2 regions of the Arthrobacter monumenti genome follow, and region 1 is predicted to be linked to the other one. Evidence: riboswitches for the same ligand, from Rfam matches in the RefSeq annotation. Region 1 holds a riboswitch; the other holds the start of a gene.

Region 1 (7,110 bases):
AGCAGCCAAACCGAAGTCGGCGTTCACGTCTCCAATGGATACGAGTCGTACGGGTGGGAGGTCCGGTTCGAACAATGTGGGTGCGGTCCGGTAGGCGGCGGCGTGGGCCTTGCCGGCCATGCCAGCGCCAATAACCGCGACGCCGATGCTGTCTGGCATGCTTTTCTCCTTCGAATATCGCGCCGCAGCGCGGGAACCCGTTTCAGGGTAGATTGGACGACGCTTTTGGAGCGCTCCATCGAGCGTATGTTCGTCCTATTGTCCTGTCAAGAGAATTAAGGAAGTATCGAACGGGCGGGATCTCAGCGGCACGATGCTGCCGCCGTCGTACGCCCGTCACTGACCGCCGCCGTCAGCAGGTAGAAGTAGAATTCAACTCGCGTCGAGTGGGAAGACATGACGAAGCCGAGTGGGAAGACATGACAAGGAATGCCGGATGGAAGCGAGGGTTGTCAGTAGATGAACAGCACTGATCCGGCCCGCCGTCCGACTATCTACGATGTGGCACAGGCGGCGGGCGTCTCGAAATCGCTGGTGTCCCTGGTCTTGCAGAAATCATCGAAAGTGAGCCAGACCCGGCGGAAAGCAGTCGAGCGGGCCATTGCGGAACTCGGCTACCGGCCGAGCCAAGCAGCCTCATTCCTCGCGGGATCGGAGACACGCACCATCGGCGTCGTTCTCGACGATTTCCGTAACCTTTGGTTTGTGGAACTCCTCCGTGGACTGCAGCGCGAACTCGAACCCAATGGATTCCGGATTGCCGTGGTGGACACGCATCTCAACGCCCACGTCGAGACCAATCCGCTCGACGGTTTCCTGGCGCTGCGCGTCGACGGAATCGTCATAGCCGCAGAACCGACAGAAGCCATGCTCAACGTCAAAGGCGTCCCCGTCGTCGTCGCCGGCAGCAGGGAGCGCACCGTGCCGGATTCCGATATTGTCGCCAACGATGACCTCCGCGGGGGACGCCTGGCAACGCAGCACCTGCTGGACCTCGGCCATCGCATGATCGGCCACGTTACCGGCGCGGGACGGGCGGGCCGGCTGCGCGAACAGGGCTACAGCTCGCTGATGGACTCGTCGGGGCTGGTGCCCCGTATCGCGGGTTCAGGCGGCGCGACCACTGAGGCGGCAGGTTACGAGTCGGCAATGGAGCTCCTTGACTCCTGGCCGGAACTGACCGCGGTTTTTGCTGCGAACGACACCATGGCCATGGGCGTGATGGCCGCCATCCACGAGCATGGGCGCCGCGTGCCGGAGGACTTTTCGTTGGTCGGCTATGACAACTCTCCGCTCGCCAGCACCCGCCTGCTGCGGCTGACCACCATCGATGGCCAAAGCGAAAGGGTTGGTTCCGAGGCGGCGCACTACATCCTCTCCCGCATCGGGAACCAGGGCACCGGACCGAGGGAAAAATTCGTGGAACCGGAGCTGGTGCTGCGTTCATCAACCGCAGAACTGAAGGCATAATCTGCAAGGACCCGGCAGGGCCGGACTGCACCACGCCCGGTCCTACAGCTGCGGCACGCAGATCCCTTGGCCAAGTTTGGCGAGGCCGGTCAGGTCGCCGGCGCCGAAACCCGTAACTTCCAGGTTCGATTCGGCATACATCAATTGGGAGGGATCGTTCACATGATCCAGCCCGACGACGTGGCCCAACTCGTGCATCACGATGGCACGGGCCTGCTCATAGCCGCCGGGGAAGCCGGCCAAATCCGCAATTTGGGGTGCGTCCAGCATCATCGCACCGCTGACATACGCCGTCGGCGAGCCACTGGACGAGACAAAGGAACTTCCGCCCAGACCGATGGTTCCTCCTGCCACTTCGGGTTCCTCATCCGGCGTGACCCACGCGATCAGGATCGGTGCCCAGCGGTCGCCGTAAAGGTCCTCCTGGACGAGGTCCCGGCGTTCCGACGGATCCTCCTCGGTCAAACCGTCGTAGACGAACTGCAGTCCCGTGGCCGCGGAGACGCTGGCGATGGCTTCGGTAATCATGCGCTCGCCGTCGTCGGGCATGTTGTCGGCGCGGATCACATAGTGCAGCGGTCGGCACGGGTCGTAGGCAACATACCCCTGTGAGCCACGGCCTGGGTTCATGAAGCTGTAGGAGTCGCTCTGCACGTCCAACGGGGGAGGGGTCCCCAACGGGTCGGCCTCCAACTCGTACCCCGGGGTCGGCGGATCGACCTGGAACGTGGTCCCATCCGAGTCGAAGGTATCCAACGTGCCGCTGGCGGCGCCTGGATCCTGCGGCGCGGTGCCGAAGCCGGCCTGGGGAATGAGCGATTGACCCGAGTAGAACCAGGCACCGATGGTCAGTGCCGCAACGGTGAGCAATACCATGAGTCCGCGGAACCGGCGGCGCGGCCTGGCAGGCGGTTGGTAGCCGTAGCCATAGCTGGGCGGCAGGTTCCGGCCTGATTTCGTGGAGCCGTAGCGTCCCGGGCTTCCTGTCCCGGCGGGCTTGTAACCGAAGGAGGGTCCTCGCGGTCCGCGGGGATGCTGGGACGGGAAATCGCTCCAAGGGCCAGGTGGTTCGGGTTCGATGCCGACGGCTTCATCCAGTGCCCACTGCGGAATCCGTCCCGAGGGGGAGCGGCGGACGCCGTCGAAAGGGACCGGGACCACTCCGTCGTCGGACCCGTTCTCTGACTCGGCACGTGGCTGATCGTCCGCTGCTCCGGACGAGCGGCGTCCGTGCCGGCGGTCGGGCGGCTCCATTGGCCCTGCGCTCATGTGTCCCCCCAAGGACTGTTAATGGCTCAATCCTACGTGACTATGCAACCGTTACGCCGAAGAGCAGACCCAGCAGATAAGTGACCGCCGCGGCGCCATAGCCAATGCCCAGTTGCCGCAGTGCCCGCTTGATCGGCGGGGCCCCTGAAAGGAGTCCGACGACGGCGCCGGTCGCCAGCAGTGCCAGCCCGACCAGGACGGCGGCGACAATCGCGGCGATAAGACCCTGCAGGCCGAAAATATAGGGCAGTACCGGCATGATGGCGCCGGACGCGAAAAAGCAGAAACTGGAAATGGCTGCGCCCCAGCCGGTTCCAACCGCTTCATGCTCCTCACGTTTACTTTCAACCTCGGGTTCCTGCAGGGACAGGCTCGGATCACAATCGCAGCTGTAGATACCCATCCGCTCGGCGGCCCGGTGCTCGGCTGCCTCCTGGGACATGCCGCGGGCCCGGTACACCAGCACCAGCTCATTCGAGTCGATATCCAGCTGGGATGCGGCCGTGAGCGTGATCTGGGTCGGCCGCGATGCGCGCAGCAATTCCCGCTGTGAACGCACCGAAACGTATTCGCCTGCACCCATGGACAGTGCGCCGGCGAGCAGACCTGAGATGCCGGCGGCGAGCACGATTCCACTGCCGACTCCGGTGGCGCTCATTCCGATGACGAGGGCCAGATTGGATACCAGTCCGTCGTTGGCCCCAAAGACGGCCGCCCGGAACGAGCCGGACAAGCGGTTCCGGCCCCGGGTGGCAAGACCACGGACGACTTCCTCATGGATCTGCTCGTCGGCAGCCATGGCGGCCGTGGCGTCGTCGTCGTTGGCGTAGGGCGAGCGGCCCTCCGCGCGCTGAGCGAGGGCGAGGACAAAGACGGATCCGAACCGTTTGGCGAGGTAGCCGAGGACGCGGTTGCGCACCGACGGCCGGCGGGGGGTGCCGGCGTGTTCGCCGAGCAGGGCCAGCCAGTGCTGCTCGTGCCGGCCTTCTGCCTCGGCCAAAGCGAGCAGGATGGAACGTTCCTCACCCCTGCGTTTGCGGGCCAAGTACCGGTAGACGGCGGCTTCGGCGCGTTCATCCGCGAGGTACTGCTCCCATCGGCGGACATCCGATGCGGACGGCTCGGGCCGCTCGGGTCTGTCCGGGGCGGGGGATTGGGGGTCGGTCACAGCTTACGCTCCTGATCGGCAGACCGGCCGTGGTGAATAGCTACACTCCGGCCAGTCAACAGCCGGCGGAAACCGGCTCTATTCGTTCTGACCGAAGGTCTCGCTCGCCCAGGGTTGCTGGGTGGGCTGCCGGGCGGCCCATGAGGGCTACCAGTATGTCGACAGACCGCTGCGCCTGAGTTCCGGCGGGCCGGATTCCAAGCAGTGGGAGCTACTCCCCTTCGCGGCCTCCATTCTACAGGACCGGCACGACGGCGGGCCATTCCACCCGCCGTCGCACCGGTTTAGGGTGTGTCCGCCGTCGCACCTCCCGGCGTCGCTCTGCACGCCAGCCCAATATTCGTTATCCCGCACTGGGCACAAACAGACTGTGCCCACGACGCAGCATCGAACTGTGGGCTGGCCTAACGGTTACTCGACCAGATCCGCTGCCACGGCTCAGCCCGACTGGGCCTGCGTCAGCGGAATGAGGCTGAAGTGGACGGGTTCGCCGGCACGGTTTTCGTGGCTGGCGACCGTGATGGTCAGGACCTCCAGGTACGGGTTCCACTGCGCCGGCCGGATCGCCTGCCGCAGGGCATCCTCGATCCGCCAAGGCTCCGGGTGGAAGTGTTCCTCCCAGCCGCGCGGAACGGCGAAACCAATAGTGCCATTCAGCAAATCGATGGCAGGCAGCACGCTGATCTGCTTCGTGGCCTGTGGAGGAAGAGTGGGTTCCGGAACATTCAGGTCCGCCGGGTCAATGCAGTAGTCGGCAGAAGTCCCGGGGGAAAGTACGGAAGTATCGCTGGACATGGCCAGCTCCTTTCGGAGTTGCTCTTGCCCGCAACGGTTGATGCAGGCCGCTTCGTCATCCGAACCACCCAAGAACATGGGGTTGGTGCGTGGCCAAGTCGGAGCTTGTTGCTCGGTGGAGCGGCCACATCTCGTGAAGCTTTCTAGAACTCTAGCGGACGACGGCGGCTTCCGTCACGGATTGCGAAGTATTACGCGCCGCGGGTCTCGCCGGTAGGACGCCGAACACCTAGCCGTGTTCAGGGCGCGTGTCCCCCCGGTCCTCGCGACGCCGTCGCCACCACGGACGGCGCCCGGCCTTACCTCCGGTATGGTCCGCGAAGGAGGGGCCGGATCTGGCCGTCCGGCGTTCACGCCACCGTGCAACTTCCCGTTCTATGTCCCGGGTCGGCGTTACCACCGGTGGGCCGCCGAGCAGTTGGCGTCGTGCTTCGATCACACGCGCGTTGAAGTCCGACACCGTTTCACGGACGCCGCGCTCGGATACCTGCTCGTCAAGCCGATCGTCGAGCCCGGCGTCTTCCGTCCGCAGCAAATAAGCGGCTGGCCCGAGCCCCTTAATCTGTTCCCGCTCGATAAGGCCTTTGACCCACCAATCGGGGTCGAGGCTGGTGCCCCACCGGGGGAGAGGTTTACCGGCAAGGGATGGCGGTTCGGAGCCGGAATCGGACTGCAGGGGTTCTTGAGCGGATGGGGCTGAACCAACCGATTGAGTCGAGCCGGATGATTGAGCTGATGGAGCCGGCGCGTCCGACTCGCCCTCCTCGGCCCTGTCGCTCTCCTCGACCGGGCGCCCCTCCGCCTGGCGCGCGGCGCGGTACCGGGCGGCCCGCCACAACGGATCGTCCTGCTTACGCTTCTTCGTCATCGGCTCCAGCCACCTCCGGCGTACTTCAGTGCCGTTTAGTGCCCGCCCCAGTCCTGCGGCACCAGTTCAACCATTCTAGTTCCGCCGCCCGACGACGAAAGGCGGGACCACGTTGCCGTGACCCCGCCCTTTGGCCGAACCAGTGTCGTTACGGACGGCTGCCGGTCGGTTCCTCGTGATTCTCGTCGACGGCGATGTCTTCGACAGTCAACGCTTCGATCCGCTGAGGCCTTTCATGCTTCCGCAGCCGTTTGACCAGGTTGGCGAACATGATGATCAGCACGAACGCCAGCGGAAAGGCTCCAATGATGGTTCCTGTCTGTACCGTGCCGATCACCGAGATCCCGCCCAGCGTCAGCAAGGCCACGGTGATCGCGGCAATGCTGACCACCAGGATTACCCGGAAGCTCCGGCTGGGCGTCTTGGACGAGGCCACGAAACCGGAGAGTGCGTGCACCCCGGAATCCAACGAGGTGATGTAGTACGTGGCCACCAGAATCGTGGCCACGACCAGCAGCACCGTTCCGACAACGGGAACGTAGTCGAGCATCGCAAACAGACCGCTCTCGGTGCTCTCCGCGACCTCTCCCGAGATCGCGCCGTCGTTGTTGTTGTCGTAGTAAAGGGCGGCGCCGCCAAGGATGCCGATCCAGACCATCACGATGACGGAGGGAATCACCGTCACGCCGAGCACGAATTCCTTGATCGTCCTGCCCTTGGAGATCCGGGCGATGAAGGGTCCGACGAATGCGGAGAAAGCGATCACCCAGCACCAAATGAAGACCGTCCACCAGCCATTCCAGCTGTCCTGCCAACTGCTGATTCCTTGAGCGGCTACGCCGGATTCGGCCCACAGACTCATGGAGACGAAGTTCTGGCCGAAGACACCGAAGGTCTGCAGCAGCGTGGAGGCCAGATAGACGATCGGTCCGAAAACGAAGACCGCCACGACGAGGACGATGCTCAGGATGGAGTTGATCTCGCTGATGCGCTTCATGCCCTTGCTGATCCCGAAGTACACCGACACGGCGGCGAGGGCCGCGAAAGCTACGACGACGCCAATCCACACCGGCATGCTGGCCTCGATGCCGGTAAACGACGTGAGGCCGGAAGTGAACTGCAGTGTCGCGAAGCCGAACGACGTCGCGAGGCCAAGTACGCAGGCAAGGATAGCGAGCAATTCGACGACGACGCCGATGCCCCGGCGGTATCTGACCGGAAAGAAGTCGACAACAGCGTCACGGAACGTGAGCTTCTTGCCGAGGTTGAAGTGTGAGTAGGCCAGGCAGATCGCAACGATGCAATACATTGCCCAGGCGGTCAGTCCCCAGTGGAAGTAGGACCACGCCATGGCCCCGTCCTCGACGGCGGTGGAACCTCCGCTGAAGAGCGGGCTCTCCTCCTTGAGCATGATCGGTTCGGCGACGGACCAAAAGATCAGTCCGATGCCTTGGCCGCAGGCAAAGAGCATCGAGTACCAGGCGAACTTGCTGTAGTCCGGCTTTGCGCCCGGTCCGCCCAAGCGGGTGCGTCCAAACCG
Region 2 (7,110 bases), on a different contig from region 1:
ACATCCTGAAGGAACTGGCCAAGCGCGACGACGTCGTCAAGGTCACTCCGATTGTCCCCAAAACCCGGGACAACAAGGGCGCCGTCATCGACACCGAGGCCCTCAACACCTGGGTGGAGCGGGATGTGACCGGCGAAGGCGTCACCATCGCCGTACTCGACACCGGCGTCGACTATACCCACGCATCCTTTGGCGGCCCCGGCACCGTAGAGGCGTACCAGAAGGCGCAGGCCAGCGAAACGTTGCCCGCCGACGATTCCGGCCTGCTCGATCCGGAGAAGTTCATTGGTGGCTGGGACCTGGTCGGCGATGACTACAACGCCAATCCAACCTCGCCCAGCTACCAGCCGGTTCCGAATCCGGATCCCAACCCACTGGATTGCGCCAGCGCCGGACACGGATCCCACGTCGCCGGCACCGCAGCAGGGTATGGCGTCAATGCAGACGGCAGCACCTTCACCGGCGACTACTCGGAACTGACCACCGGGGAAGTCAACGACATGCGTATCGGCCCGGGCTCGGCTCCCGAAGCGCAGCTTGTCGGCATCCGGGTCTTCGGTTGCGCCGGCTCAAGCGCCGTCGTCGGACAAGCCCTGGACTACGTACTGGACCCCAATGGCGACGGCGATTTCGGTGACCGTGCCGACGTCGTCAATATGTCCCTGGGCTCCGACTTCACTCCGACTGACGACCCGGAAAACGACATTGTCAACGCTCTGACCGATGTGGGAATCCTGTCGGTGGTTGCTTCCGGCAATGCCGGTGACGTGTACGACGTCGGCGGCGCCCCGGGCAACGCACGCTCGGCTTTGACCGTGGCCAACAGCGTTGGTTCCCAGATCACGCTGGACCGGGTCGATGTACTCGCGCCGGAGGATTTGGCAGGTCAAAAGGCCGGTCAGTACAGCGTTAACTACGACTACGCCGCAGCCACCACGGAGGAACTGACAGGCGATGTCGTGTTGGCTCCCGAAACCAACAAATTCGGCTGTGATCCCTATACGGCAGAAGAAGCAGCCGCGCTGGCAGGCCACTGGGTCTGGATCCAGTGGGAAGAGAACGGGGCATTTCCTTGTGGCTCGGGTCAGCGGTTCAATAACGCCGAAGCGGCAGGCGCCAACGGTGTCGTGCTTGATTCGCCACGGTCGGTGTTCAGCGCCGGTATCGCCGGCAACGCCACCATTCCGGGCGTTCAGCTGAACAATGAAAGCTCGGACCAGTTGCGTCCTGCCGCCGAGGCCGGAACGCTGACCGTCCAGCTCAGCCCGGAATTCCTGGGCGCGATCGCAGCCGATTCGGATGCGAAGGACACGCTCAACGCCAGCTCCTCCAGGGGCGTACACGGCAGCAACGGCGTCCTCAAGCCCGACGTCGCAGCTCCTGGCACGCTGATTGGTTCTGTGGCCGTTGGCTCCGGTGATGGTGTGGCGGTCAAGTCCGGCACGTCAATGGCCACGCCGATGGTTGCCGGTATCGCCGCGCTGGTCTACAGCACCGGCGTGACCGACGCCCGGCAGGTGAAGTCCATGGTGATGAACACCGCCGTGCACGACATCCTGGCCGGCAATGGCGTTCCCTTTGCCCCCAACCGGGTCGGCTCCGGCCGCGTCGATGCGCTGGCTGCTGTCAACACCGATGTCTATGCCTACGCTACCGAGGACGCATCGCTTGTCTCGCTCGCCTTCGGCATCATCGAGGCGGGCACCGCTCCGGTTTCGATCACCAAGAGTGTGACCGTCCGCAACACGGGTGACACCGGTCAGTCCTACAACGTCGCGTACGTTCCTGCGGTGGAGACGCCGGGTGTTGTCTACTCGACGCCGGGCAGCGTCACCGTCCGGCCGGGAGGCGAGGAAACCGTCGAGGTCACCATGACGATCGAGGATCCGGCTGCGCTGCGGCACACGCTGGCTCCGACCATGGACACCTTCCAGCTCGGACTGCGCAGGGCATACCTGTCCGACGCTTCAGGTTGGCTCGAGCTGACGGCAGCGGATGCGCCGAAGCTGCGCGTTCCGGTCCACTCGGCACCACAGCCGGTTTCGGCAATGACCGCCGGTGAAGCACTGAAGTTCGACGACGACAAGGACCTGAGCACTGACGTTCCGTTCGAGGGACGGGACCTGTACCAGGGAACCTTCACCGACGGCTCGCTCTACTCCTCGCTGGTGGGGGCCTTCGAGCTCGGGGCCGAAAGCCCGCGGCTTGCCGACGACGAGGTCGCTGTTGAGTCCTCGCGCCGGGTTGATCTGCAGTATGTTGGCGCCGGATCGAATGTTCCTGCCCTGGCAGCCGCAGAGCAGCCGCTGGACAACGCGATGATCAACTTCGGTGTCAGCACCTGGCAGAACTGGTCGGCCATGACGCCTTCGACCAGTGTTGGTGTCGAGATCGACATCAACACCGATGGCAGGGCGGACTACCTCGCCCGGACCGGCATGGCAGCCGGACTGGATCTGGTGCTGGTCTTCCTCTACGACCTGGAAACCGGAGAGCAAGTCGGCCTGCAGGTCATGAACAACATGGCCGGCAACGCGGACTTCCAGACGGAGAAGACCAACCCGTTCGACACGAATGTCATGACGCTGCCGGTTGCATTCTCCGACCTGGGCCTCAACCCGGAAGCGGCGAAGGACATCAGCTACCGGGTAGTGACCACCAGTTACTACAGCGCTGACGAGGAAGGCAACGCCGTTCCGGTCGACTCCACTGATTGGATCTCCTACAACCCGGTCCGCCCGGCTGTATGGTTCGAGCCAGGCGAGTTCGACGGGCCGGCAGACCTGTTGTTCGACGATCACGAAGGCAACGGCGTCACGGCACACCGGGCCAAGCACGTAACCGATGCGCAGGCGCTGTTCCTGCACCTGCACAACAACACCGGCGCCATTGGTGCGGGAGATCCGAACTTGTACCAGGAGGAATCGCTGAAGACCTTCGGCGGTGCCGATGGCGGCAAGGCCGAGGTGTTGCCGCTCGAGGTCGGAACCACCGACGACGGCGGTGAGGACGACGGGAACGGCAAGCCGGATTTCGTCCCTGAGCCGGCGGACCGGAAGGACCTGAAGAAGGACAGCAGGATCGACCTCGGCCTGGACGATGAGAAGTTCCCCCGCGGATCCTCCGACGTCGTCCTGGAGAACCTCGACGCCGGCGCCTGGGTCCACGTCTACCTCAAAAGTTCCAGCCTGGGATGGCACGAGGTTTCCGCGGACGGCACCGTTACGGTGACGACCCCGGAAGACACCCGCCCTGGCCGGAATAAGATCGTGGTCTTCGACGACGAGGGCGAGCTCCTCGGTTGGGACAAGATCAAGGTTGTTGGAACTCCGCCGGACAAGCTGATGGAGAAGCAGGACGGCTAAAGACCTTGGGATGGGGTAACCCAGTCTCAGGATAGATGAGGGGCCCGGGCGGTATATCCGCCCGGACCCTTCGCCGTCCGCTTCACGCCCAACAGCGACGCCGGGAAGATGAATTAAACCGTAATGTTCATGCTTCTCATTGCGGCCGCCGGTGCTAGCCTGCGAACATGAATGCACCTCAGGCGACGATTCCCGTCCTGGATATGAGCACCGCCCGGCTGGCCGATGGCAGTTTCAATCCGGAGTTCATCGACCAGCTGCGCGATGCAGCCCATCGCGTCGGCTTCTTCCAAATCACCGGCTACGGCGCCGCCGACGGGCAGGTGTCCGCACTCCTCGATTCGATGAAACGCTTCTTCGACCTGCCTCTGGAGGAGCGGCTCAAGCTGGACAACCGGAACTCCCCGCACTTCCGCGGGTACACCCGGATGGGCACCGAACGGACCCAGGGGCAGGCCGACGCCCGCGAGCAACTGGACTACTCGCCGGAGAGTGAACCCGTCGCCGAGTATCCGCAGGATCAGCAGTATTGGCTGCTCCGTGGCCCCAACCAATGGCCGGACGAGGTTCAGCCGGGGCTGCGGGAGAACGCCATGGCCTGGGCGGAACTAATGTCCAACGTTGGCCAGGAGCTGCTCTCCGCCATCGGAGTGGGTCTGGACCTACCGGAGGATTACTTCGACGAGCCGTTTGCCGGCACTCCGCACTGGATGGGGAAGCTGGTGCATTATGTCGGTGGCGTCGTTGAGGACGCCGGCAACCAGGGTGTGGGAGTCCACGCGGACTATGGTTTTGTCACCTTGCTGTTGCAGGACATGGTCGGCGGGCTCGAGGTGCGGCCGCCGGAATCTGACGAATGGCTGCCCGTGGAGCCGATAGAGGGCGCACTGGTGGTCAATCTGGGCGAGATGCTCGAAGTTGCCACCGACGGCTTCATCACGGCCACTGTTCATCGCGTCACTGCTCCGCCGCCCGGCGTCGACCGCTACTCGGTGCCCTTCTTCTGGGCTCCGCGCCTGGACGCAATCATCGACCCGGTTCCGCTCCCCCGCGGCCTACAAGCTGCGTCCCGCGGCAGAACGGACGATCCGTCCAACCCGATGCTCTCGAGCTTTGGCGCCAATATGCTCAAGGGCCGGGCGCGCGCCCATCCCGACGTCACCGAAAAGTTCCACCCGCAGTTGCTTCCCAGGTAGGACGCTCGCCCCATTGCGCCGCGACCCGCATTGGATTCTCCACACCGTCCCATCCCTCCCCTGAGGAATCGCGTTACGGATTGTGACCGGGGAGAATTTTCGTTACACGGGCCATTTGGGGTCCAATAGAGGCTGTAACCATCCCGAGCGGCCGAGAGACCTGGATCGTTGAAGCCGCAGCAACCAAGTCGTGTTTCGACACGAAAAAGGTGCTACTGCCAGGACCGATGGAGAAGCATCAGCTGAAGCAGACTCTCCCGCCCTACCCGGCGCGGAGCTATGCGGCAGGATGTGCATTCCATGGGCCGATTCGAAGGAGCCCCTGCGATGACAACGAACGAGAACTCCCCGCGGCACGTCCGCTTCAACGCCTTTGACATGAACTGCGTCGGCCACCAGTCGCCTGGACTGTGGCGCCACCCGGATGACCGGTCCGCCAATTACACCGATATCCGCTACTGGACCGAACTGGCCAAGACCCTCGAGAAGGGCTTCTTTGACGGGATTTTCATCGCCGATGTGCTGGGTACCTACGACGCGTTCGGCGGCAACCGCGACGCGGCGGTGCGCTCCGCCGCCCAGACACCGGTCAACGATCCTGCACTGCTCGTCTCTGCCATGGCCCTCGTCACCGAGCACCTTGGCTTCGGCATCACCGCCGGCACCGCCTACGAACATCCGTACCCGTTTGCCCGCCGGCTCTCCACACTGGACCACATCACCAATGGCCGTGTCGGCTGGAACGTGGTGACCGGTTACCTGCCCTCCGCGGCCCAGAACCTGGGCGCGAAGGACCAACTGGAGCATGACGAACGGTACGACCACGCCGATGAGTACCTTGAGGTCATCTACAAACTGCTGGAAGGCTCCTGGGAGGACGACGCCGTCGTACGCGACCGCGAAACCGGCGTCTTCACCGACCCGGACAAAGTCCACAACATCGTCCACGAGGGCAAATACTTCAACGTCCCGCTGAGCCACATCAGCGAGCCCTCACCGCAGCGCACTCCGGTGATCTACCAGGCCGGCGCATCCCCCCGCGGCATCGAATTCGCCGCCGGGAACGCCGAGGCGATCTTCGTCGGCTCCCCCACCAAGACCCGGCTGAAGGAAACCGTGAAGAAGATCCGCGACGCCGTCGAAGCCGCGGGCCGAGACCGGCATTCGGTGCGCATCTACACACTGCTGACCATCATCACGGACGAGACCTCGGAGAAGGCAGACGCGAAGCACCAGGATTACCAGCAGTACATCAGCAACGAAGGGGCGCTGGCGCTGATGTCCGGCTGGATGGGCGTGGACCTGTCCGGCCATGACCTGGACGAGCCGATTGGCAATGTGGATTCGAACGCCATCCAGTCCGCGGTGACGAACTTCCAAAAGGTGAACGACGATGGCACGCCGTGGACCCTGCGTGACATCGCCGAGTCGGCGGGCATCGGCGGCTTGGGTCCGCGCATGGTCGGGTCCGGAGCGGAAATCGCCGAACAGTTGATTTCCTGGGTGGACGAGACCGACGTCGACGGCTTCAACCTTGCCTACGCCATCACCCCCGGGACTTTCGAGGACGTCATCGAATTCGTGGTGCCGGAACTCCAGAAGCGCGGCGCCTACCCCACCGAATACGTCGAAGGCACCCTGCGGAACAAGCTGTTCAACAAGGGAGACAAGCTGCCCGACGAACACAAGGGCAGCAGCTTCCGGATCGGAAGTGCGGCACTGGCCCACTAGGTACGGTTCGGGCGGCGCATTGTTGTGACGCCGCCGCATTGCTACCGTCAGAGCATGCGTATTGCGATCGTAGGGGCTACCGGAAACGTCGGGACGGCGCTGTTGCGGCGCTTCAAGCAGGCAGCAGCAGAGTACGACGGCGAGGTGGAGCTGGTCGGAATAGCCCGGCGGCTGCCGGACGGGAAGGCAGAACCGTACGACGGCGTCACCTGGGTTCGGCACGACGTCGCCTCGGGCGGGCACGCAGAGCTTGTCGACGCACTCAAGGGGTGCGACGTCGTCGTACATCTTGTCTGGGTGCTGCAGCCGAACCGGGACGAAGAAGCAATGCGGCGCATCAATGTGGGCGGCACCGCCAATGTGCTCGCTGCCGCCGCGGAGGCCGGTGTTTCACAGATCGTTTGCGCCTCCTCGCTGGGTGCCTACTCTGCCGGGCCGAAAGACCGGCTCGTGGACGAGAGCTGGCCGACCGATGGGATCGAGTCTTCCCACTACAGCCGTTTCAAGGCCGAACAGGAAGCACTATTGGACGATTTCGAGGCGGAACACCCGGACATCACCGTCTCCAGAATCCGCCAGGCACTGAGTTTCCAGGCCGAAGCCGGCAGCCAGATCGCAGGCTACTTCATCGGATGGCTTCCTACGCCGTCCATCCACCGGCTGCGCATCCCGGTATTGCCATTTCCCGCCGAATTCATCTTCCAAGCCGTACATGCCAACGATCTGGCTGACGCGTACTGGCGCGTCATCGATCAGCGCGCCGCCGGAGCATTCAATATCGCCGCTGACCCGGTGCTGGGCCCGCACGCCATCGCCGC

What was found. A riboswitch is a leader RNA that binds a small molecule or an ion and turns the genes downstream of it on or off. The one in region 1 is predicted to bind S-adenosylmethionine.
Region 2: it holds a riboswitch for S-adenosylmethionine, as region 1 does, so the genes downstream of both, ACX80B_RS16395 (LLM class flavin-dependent oxidoreductase) here and ACX80B_RS06740 (hypothetical protein) in region 1, are expected to answer to the same signal.

Annotation. Positions count from the first base shown of each region.
Region 1 covers NZ_JBTNCY010000004.1:19,792-26,901, forward strand. The annotation lists gene ACX80B_RS06720 (Gfo/Idh/MocA family protein) at 1-159, opposite strand, end outside; gene ACX80B_RS06725 (LacI family DNA-binding transcriptional regulator) at 460-1,470, shown strand; gene ACX80B_RS06730 (matrixin family metalloprotease) at 1,513-2,739, opposite strand; gene ACX80B_RS06735 (VIT1/CCC1 transporter family protein) at 2,780-3,907, opposite strand; gene ACX80B_RS06740 (hypothetical protein) at 4,346-4,702, opposite strand; SAM riboswitch class IV at 4,718-4,841, opposite strand; gene ACX80B_RS06745 (DnaJ family domain-containing protein) at 4,932-5,570, opposite strand; gene ACX80B_RS06750 (BCCT family transporter) at 5,719-7,110, opposite strand, start outside.
Region 2 covers NZ_JBTNCY010000012.1:73,653-80,762, forward strand. The annotation lists gene ACX80B_RS16385 (S8 family peptidase) at 1-3,365, shown strand, start outside; gene ACX80B_RS16390 (isopenicillin N synthase family dioxygenase) at 3,533-4,561, shown strand; SAM riboswitch class I at 4,697-4,795, shown strand; gene ACX80B_RS16395 (LLM class flavin-dependent oxidoreductase) at 4,889-6,292, shown strand; gene ACX80B_RS16400 (NAD-dependent epimerase/dehydratase family protein) at 6,347-7,110, shown strand, end outside.